DNA from 2 places in the Zhenhengia sp. genome. Region 1 is predicted to be linked to the other one. Evidence: riboswitches for the same ligand, from Rfam matches in the RefSeq annotation. Region 1 holds a riboswitch; the other holds the start of a gene.
What was found. Region 1 has a riboswitch for thiamine pyrophosphate ahead of thiC (phosphomethylpyrimidine synthase ThiC). Riboswitches for the same ligand answer to the same signal wherever they lie in the genome.
Positions count from the first base shown of each region.

Region 1 (4,439 bases):
CATCAGCCATAATAGGAGAAGCACCACAAGCTAGAAGTACATTAGCGCAGTCATTGGCACTTACATAATTGGTAATACAATGAATAAGTGGACGTACTTCGTGGACCTTACTAGCTATTTGCTTAAACATGTTAGCCACTCTTGCCATACTTTTGTTTTACGTAATACATTAAGGACCATAATAGAAATAGTTGCGCCTCCTAATGAGCTAATCATAAAAGGCATAACATAGGCAAAAAGTGCTGCTTCTTTACCCATAATAAGTGTAGCCATAGGGAATGCTACAAGCCCGCCAATAATACCTGTACCAATGATTTCACCGATATAAGCCATATGTAATTTTTGTGTTTTCATATATAATAAGCCGCAGAGGAAGGCGCCAATCATACTACCAGGAAAAGCAAGTAGTGTACCAGTACCAGAGAGTACTCTTAAAAGAGAGATACAAAAGGCTACACCTAGGCCGTAAAAAGGACCTAGAATAACGCCACTTATAACGTTAATCATATGTTGTACAGGGAAGCACTTAGCAGCTCCAAGTGGAATATAAAAAGCTGAACATATAACGCCTAAAGCAATTAATAAACCTGCAAGTGTAAGCTTTCTAACTTTCATTAAAGATTCCTTCTTTCTTCGAATGTTTTAGTCCATAATATCGACATCTTCGCCGCGAAGAATTTTATTAATGTTACGTACAGCGCACATTTTACCACACATAGTACAAGTATCTTCACGCTCTGGAGTACTAGAAGTGCGGTAATCTCTCGCTTTATTAGGGTCTATAGCAAGGTCAAACTGTCTTTCCCAGTCTAAGTTTCTTCTTGCTTCACTCATAGCGTAATCCCAATCTTTTGCACCAGGAAGCCCTTTCGCTACGTCGGCAGCATGAGCGGCTATTTTAGAAGCAATAATACCCTCCTTAACATCATCAACAGTTGGGAGTCTAAGGTGTTCGGCTGGTGTCACATAGCAAAGAAAAGAGGCTCCATAAGTCGCAGCGATCGCGCCACCAATAGCAGCTGTAATATGGTCGTAGCCTGGTGCTACATCTGTTACCAAAGGCCCAAGCACATAGAATGGTGCACCTTTGCAGATGGTCTGCTGAATTTCCATATTGGCTTGGATTTGATTAAGTGGCATATGGCCAGGGCCTTCTATAATGACTTGAACATTACGGTCCCACGCACGCTGTGTAAGTTCACCTAATGCTACAAGTTCTTTAATTTGAGAGACATCTCCAGCATCTTCAATACTGCCAGGTCTACATGCATCGCCGAGACTTAAGGTAACGTCATAAGCGGCGCAGATATCTAGAATTTCATCATATCTTTCAAAGAATGGGTTCTCGAGCCCAGTAAGCTCCATCCAAGCAAAGATAATAGAGCCACCTCTAGAAACAATATTAGTGTGACGTTTTGTTTGTTTGAAAGAGTTGGCTGTATCACGGTTAATGCCGCAGTGAATGGTCATAAAGTCTACTCCATCTTCGGCATGCATACGCACAATCTCAATCCATTCATCAGAAGTGATTTTTTTTAAAGGCTTGTTATAGTAGACAACAGCATCATAGATAGGTACAGTTCCGATAATAGCAGGGCATTCCTTGGTAAGTTTTCTTCTAAAAGCTGCTGTATCTCCAAAAGAGCTTAGGTCCATGATAGATTCAGCACCTAAGTCTATAGCAGTCATTACCTTTTCCATTTCTACATCTAGATTGAGGCAGTCTTTTGAAGTACCTAAATTGACATTAATTTTAGTTTTAAGTTTGTGTCCTATACCATAAGGTGTAAGGCATATGTGATTTTTGTTAGCTGGAATAGCAACATGTCCCTTAGCAACAAGTTCTCGTAAAGTTTCAGGGCATATGTTTTCATAGGATGCTACATGATGCATTTGGGGTGTAAGAATTCCCTTTTTGGCTGCATCTATTTGAGTTGTGTAATGCATAGTTTGTTCCTCCTTGATTAAAGTTTAATTTTAGGTATAAAAATAGCGAAACCTACCCGTAGACAAGTTTCGCTTAGTAATATGCTATGCTATGACTAACCTTGTTCCCTACGTTGGCATTACCCAAATCAGGTTTAAAGGGTCGAAGTTGATGACTTCCTCTCAGCCCGCACACGAGCTCCCCAGGTTTTGCTATTTTTTTATATTTTATCATAAAATTATTGAGTATTAAACAATTTTAAGAAATTAATATTTTTAGAATGACTGAGCATAAATAGGACAACCGTATCATATAGTTATACTAAACGATATCCACATATATGGGGGGAAACTAATGAAAACGAATAAGAAGGTACTTCTAGTGACAATGGCTTTAATTGTTCTTAGTTTAGGTACTGCATGGTGTCTTTTTAATGATTATAAGGGGAAGCCACGTTATATTGTAAACGCATATATGAAAGCACTTAATAGTAGGGACTATGTATCGGCAGCTTCTCTGTTTTATGAGGATGAGCGATTACATGATTTTAATGATGTAGAAATGGCACAGTATTTAAGTAACTATTTTGAGGAAAAAGGATTCGTCAAAATGGAAGAAGGTAGAGGACAGATAGGGGAGCAAACAGGAAATGAAGCAAAAGCTTTTTATGAAGTGAGGTATAGTTTTGCGGGGCAGAACGTAACCAGCACTTTAAGTGTGGTAAAAGTAGAGGATAAGTGGCAGGTTGTATTTCCTTTTAGAATAGAGGATGTTAATATTTATACACCTTTAGGGTCTACTGTATGGTTTAATGATGAACCTGTTACACAAAAGGAAAACAATAAATACATTGTAAAAAATGTGTTACCAGGTCATTATACTGTACGTATAGCTTTTCCAAATGAAATATGTAGTGATTATATTACAGATATAGAGGTGCCTACCCAGACAGAGATAAAGATACCTTACCAAACGGTGGGAGTTCATATTGAGACTATTCCAGGGACGATAGTAGAATTAGGTGGTGAGAAGCAGGCTAACTGGGAAGGGAGTGTTGATTTTGAACAGGTATTAGAGGGGACATATCCTTTAAAAATCTATGATATTTATGGTAATATTGAAACTTATGAGAGTGAAATTACCATCTCAAATGAAAAGAAGCAGTTTGTTATAGAGGATTTTAAGCTTTCTAAGACTGGTAGTGAAAGGTTTAATCAAAGTATTAATACTTTTTACGCAGCTTATATAAAAGGAATAAAAGGACATAACAGTAAGAACTTAGAAAATCATGTGGTTTCAGAGAGTAGGGAATCCATAATAGGAGAATTTGAAGACTGGTTCATTAAAAATAAAGATGTTCAAAATGCTCAAATGGAAGTAGAGCTAGAGCAGGTAGAGGTTACAGAAAATGGAGATTTAGAGGCTAGCGTGTTAGAGATTGTCCATTTAACGAATAGGGAAGTAAACGATACAGGCAAGATGCAAAATGTAGGGTATAAGATTGCTTTAAGATGGGTGATGACATTAAGTATAGATGGGGAAGAATATAAGCTTAAAGATAGAGTGTTAGAGGAAAGTCTTGTTTCTTACAAGGATAAAGATGATAAATGGGTTGCCTACTAAAAAAACAATTGCACTTTTCATAGAATTTGTTAGAATAAGGTTTGTATACATAGATACGCGTACGAATGGGTGCGGGTAAGGAGGATTAAAGTGGGATACAATATTGGTGTATCAGATAAAGCTTCTCTTAGAGGTAAAGTGTTTAACACAATCAGGGAAGCTATTCTAGAAGGAAGTTACAAACCTGGGGATGTGCTTAGAGAAAGTACAATTGCAACGGAGTTAGGTGTAAGTCGTACGCCTGTAAGAGAAGCTATTAGACAGCTTGAGCTAGAAGGCTTAGTACAATCCATACCTAATAAAGAAACAGTCGTAGCAGGGATTACACAAGAGGACGTTGAAGATATTTATCTTATTCGTTCAAGACTTGAAGGTTTAGCAGCGAGAAAAGCAGCAGAACGTATTACAGAACAAGATTTACAAGAGATGGAAGAGATTTTAGCGCTGACTTCGTTTTATGTAGAAAAAAATGAAGTGAATCAACTCAAAGAGTTAGATCATAAGTTCCATGATATTATATATAATGCAACGCATAGCAAGACACTTAATCATATGCTTTCAGATTTTCATTCTTATATTCAGCAAGCAAGAAAAACTTCTATTTCTACACCAGGTAGACCAAAAGAAGTTTTAAAAGAGCATGAAGGTATTTACGAAGCACTTAAAGCAAGAAATGGTGAACTTGCAGAAAAGTTAGTAGAAAAACATATTCAAAATGTAGAGCATAACTTGCATATTAATAATAAGTAAAAAGGTGAAGCAGTAGTGCTTCGCCTTTTATGTTATATAAAAGAGGGGGAATTTAAATGAACGTAGAGATTAGAGAATTAGATGAATCTTATAAAGGGAAGAAGTTTCTATTTCAATATGAGACTACACATTACTTTGA
Region 1 is NZ_JBKVCH010000004.1:22,306-26,744, reverse strand. Features, by position in the region: gene thiM (hydroxyethylthiazole kinase) at 1-130, opposite strand, end outside; gene thiW (energy coupling factor transporter S component ThiW) at 115-615, opposite strand; gene thiC (phosphomethylpyrimidine synthase ThiC) at 643-1,947, opposite strand; TPP riboswitch at 2,033-2,141, opposite strand; gene ACLTBU_RS05800 (hypothetical protein) at 2,282-3,550, shown strand; gene ACLTBU_RS05795 (GntR family transcriptional regulator) at 3,641-4,300, shown strand; gene ACLTBU_RS05790 (GNAT family N-acetyltransferase) at 4,357-4,439, shown strand, end outside.

Region 2 (4,439 bases), on a different contig from region 1:
TCGTTTCCCTAATTCTTCTTCTATCCTAGCAAAAGACATGCTCACCTGATAGCGCACTTCATTTTCGCTTAATTCATCTAATAAAGCATGACCATGGGTATGGCTTTGTATATCAACAAGCCCGCTTTCTTCCATCTCCTTTGCCTGTTCCCAAGTAAAGTGAGGCATAGTCGTATCTATTCCTACATAAGCAGATGTAATAAAATAAGTAGCTGGTGCATTATACTTCTCTAAAATAGGATACGCTATGGTATAATTACTTAAATACCCATCATCTGTAGTGAGTATAATAGGTTTCTCAGGCAATCCACCCTTTTGCTCAAAGTAGTCCTCTAGATTCTTAAAATGTATAGGTGTATAACCATTATCTAATAAAGTCTTAATATGTTCTTCGAACAATTTCGTACTTACAGAAATACTCTGTTCACTATCACTTTCGCCTACAACATCTTTAAATTCATGATACATAAGTACTGGAATATATGGCTTTTCATAAGTCATTTGCATAGCAACAGGATAATCCGGTGTTAATCTTTCACTTCTTTCACCTACTTTAGTCATATCCTTAAAGTCTAAATAATACTCCTGTACATGGGGAACTTCTTGTCCTTTTAATTTAACAATAATCTTTATTTTATTAATACCATTTTTCCCATCATATACTTCTTCTTTTAACTTAAATGGAAATCTATAGCTTTTTTGCACGGATTGGTCATTAAATTTATACTCTACAAACTCAATACCTTCATAATATGAAACTAAAAATTCACCTGGATTTCCTACATTAATTCCCTCCTCAAGCTTAATATATGGCGTAGTATCCTCTTCAATCTTATGAGTACTTATCCAATTCTCACTAACAATTTCATTATACAGATCTATAATTTTATAATGTGCCTTATTCAAGTCCCCTTGATTAAAAATTAATTTTACTTGCCCTATATTCATAGGAATACTATAGTACAATCTAGATATGGCATCTAATTGCTCGGAAAGCGATAACTTATTATTTTCTAAGATATAGTCATTAATAAGTACTTTAACTTGTTCTTTCAATTCTTCAGGCAAATTATAAATCGCTTCTATATCTTCATTACTCTCTACCTTATGACTTATCCACTTGAATCCATGCGTCTTATAGAGCTTAAGTGCTATATCTAAATCATAAACACTATAAATATTTTCATACTCTTCAATGAGCGACTCTATTCTTTCATGAAATTTTCTTAGCTCTCCTACGCTCATATCTTCATTTAAACCAATATTAATCCATACTTTTTTTCCTGCATACTTCTTAGATATTTCTTCTAAGTCCTGTTCTAATGTATCAGAAACAGTATACATAAGTTGTATGCCTTCTAGATTTAAATCGTCGCTTTCATCTATTGTCGCTGTTGCTATTTTCCACTTTTCATTATTTCCATCTATGTATGCTGCATTGACACCGTATGTTACAATGTGTTGTTGATTGCTATTATCTAAATAAACATCTACAATAGGTGTATTTTTTCTACCTTGAAATATCATAAAGAATACTGTCATACCGATGGCTATCAGTATAATCAACAGTATACTATATCTTTTTCTTGTTTTTTTCATTGTATCTCCTTCATATTTTATTTCTTTTATTGTACCATATATCGCTAATAAGTCTAAATATTTTACTTGTTATTATATGTAAATTGCAAGTTGAACTATATGTACATTGACTTATCAAAAAAAATATAATATTATATAATTGTTCTTATATATATTTTTATAAACTAAACTAATATTTATAAATATGCTAGGGGAGCTTTTTTAGGCTGAGAGTGCATTTTGCAGACCCTTATGACCTGTGTACGGATAATGCCGCTGCAGGGAAGTGTGTACAGGATCTAAGAATACCTAGGCACATTTATTGTGTCTTTTTTTATGTATTCTCCTCGATTAAGTATATTTATAAAAAAAGGAGGAGAAAAAGAATGAATGAATTTTTAGCAAGTCTATCTGAAACACCTATGATGGTTTGGGTAAGTTTAGGCATATTTGTTATCCTACTCATTACTGCTGTAATCATCAAATCTCAAAAGGTAAAAGCCACTACCCCAAAACTCACTTCTAAAACTTTAGCTTTTGGTGGTATGTGTGTTGCTTTATCCTTTATCCTATCTTACATTAAGCTTTTTGAAATGCCCCAAGGCGGTTCTATAACTCTAGTAAGCATGTTACCTGTTATCTTGTTTGCATTTGTATGTGGTCCTACAGCTGGTATCATTGCTGGTCTTGCATATGGTTTCCTACAATTTTTCCAAGGTGCTTATGCTGCAAACTGGATTTCTATCTTACTTGATTACCCTCTTGCATTTGCTTGGCTAGGCTTTGCTGGTATTCTTCCTAAGGCTATTAAATCTCTAGAACTCCGCTTTAGCCTCGGCATCCTAATCGCCATTCTTGGGCGCTTCTGTATGCATCTTCTATCAGGTGCGATTTTCTTTGGCGAATATGCACCAGAAGGTATGAACCCTTGGATCTACTCAGCAATATATAATGCAGGGTTCCTATCTGTAGAATTTGTTATAACCCTAATTATTGGCATTATTATTCTTAGAACACCAATTTATAAATATTTAAAAATTACATTTGCAAATTAACTTTTATGTTTCACGTGAAACATTAGTAGATATTTCTATACAAGCGCTCAGAGAGTATTAAATCAATCTCTTTGGGCGTTTTATTTTTAGCATTAATCATCAATACACCATGTCTAATATCTACATGTTTCTGTTGTGCTAAATTAATTAAATTATTTTGCATTGCATCAAACTCACTTATTGACTCATCTTCTTCATAAATATAGGCATGTATAGGACCTGTATAATTGCCTTTATCATAAATCTCATATTTACCCGTATTTTCTAGGTATTGTCTTACATAATATAGACTCTTTTCTATAGATACAATCATGCTTGCTTTCCTCTTTCAAAGTTTTTCTAGTATTATGCGTCATTTCATCTTGCTTAATACAAAAAAAGTTTCAAAAAAGCTGAAGAATTTTCTATACATAGGACTATATAGTATATGTAGAACGTGAAAGGAATCCTAGGGCTTTTTACATTCTACGAATGAAAAGTAAAGCTTACTGGTTCCCCCTTTCCACTATTCTTTACTTTTCTCAAATCTAATAAATAAATGTGGTAGATATTTATTAGATTTTCTCTAAAACTTTATAAAGCTTATGCTAAGTGGTTAATGTTAATACCCAAAGTATAACGTTCTTTTCTCTAATTGAACTTATATCTGGCTTATGATAAATGTGATGACATCCCTTTCATCAAGCAGATGATAACTTCTCTTATAGAAAGCAACTGCATACCTCAGGTTAAGACTTTTATCTACTAGACTAAATGCCTAATGATAAGTTTTATACTTCTACCACACAAAGAAAACCCAACCTAAATGCAGCTATTTAAAGGGGGAGCTGTATTTAGGTTGGGTTTTTATTTTTATTTAAGCGATTGCTTTATTATTTTCTTTAGCTAATCGAATAGCTTCTTTCTCTTCATCTGATAATTGATATGTAGATTGTCCATTCTGTACAGGTTTTGAGTAAACATAGGATCCATCTCTACTATAAATCCCATTTAATACTATACCATTATCTTCTGCATCTAACATAGCAATTGCAAAAGATAAATCTGCACCTACTTTTTCAATAGCATTATATCTTACAACACCAACTTTTTGTGTGCAATACTTCATTTCATTACTAAGTGTATCTATTTTTTCTTTTATCTCATCTTGTTTTTCTTTAACACTATTTACTTTTTTAGCATAATGAATTAATAAATCTTCTAAATCTACGTCTTCTTTTATCATAAAGGCTTGATACTTCTTCTGTATTTTTTTTAATCTTGATAAACTCATGAGTAATATAATTAATAAAATTAAGCAAAATACTGCTAATCCAAGCACAATATAAATCATATATGGGTTTAATAGTTCTACCACTGATTCCATTTAAAAGCATTCTCCCTTAAAACTTTTCTATTTTATCTTGCTAATAATTCTTTCTAATTCATCATTGCTGTAAAATTCTATTTCTATTTTCCCTTTACGCTTACCTTGTGTAATAGAAACTTTAGTTCCTAAAGACTTTTGCAACCCTTCTTGTACTTCTTTTATGAAGACTTGATTGCCAAGAGCCTCTTCTAATACTGCTTGCATTCTTTTACGTGCTTCTTTAGCCGCTTGCTCTTCACTTTTTTCAGCTTTTGCAATTACACTTTGAACATATTTTTCTGTTTCTCTTACAGTCAATTCATGTGCAATGATATACTCTGCTGCTTCTTTTTGTAATTGAATATCTTTAATGGATAATAATGCTCTAGCTTGTCCATAACTTAACTCTTCATCTCTTAATTTTTGCTGAAGATCTGGTGTAAGCTTTAATAAACGCA
Region 2 is NZ_JBKVCH010000019.1:21,103-25,541, forward strand. Features, by position in the region: gene ACLTBU_RS15740 (polysaccharide deacetylase family protein) at 1-1,599, opposite strand, end outside; TPP riboswitch at 1,779-1,880, shown strand; gene thiT (energy-coupled thiamine transporter ThiT) at 1,965-2,633, shown strand; gene ACLTBU_RS15750 (YkuS family protein) at 2,656-2,946, opposite strand; gene ACLTBU_RS15755 (DUF4446 family protein) at 3,490-3,999, opposite strand; gene ACLTBU_RS15760 (ParB/RepB/Spo0J family partition protein) at 4,027-4,439, opposite strand, start outside.
Region 2: it holds a riboswitch for thiamine pyrophosphate, as region 1 does, so the genes downstream of both, thiT (energy-coupled thiamine transporter ThiT) here and thiC (phosphomethylpyrimidine synthase ThiC) in region 1, are expected to answer to the same signal.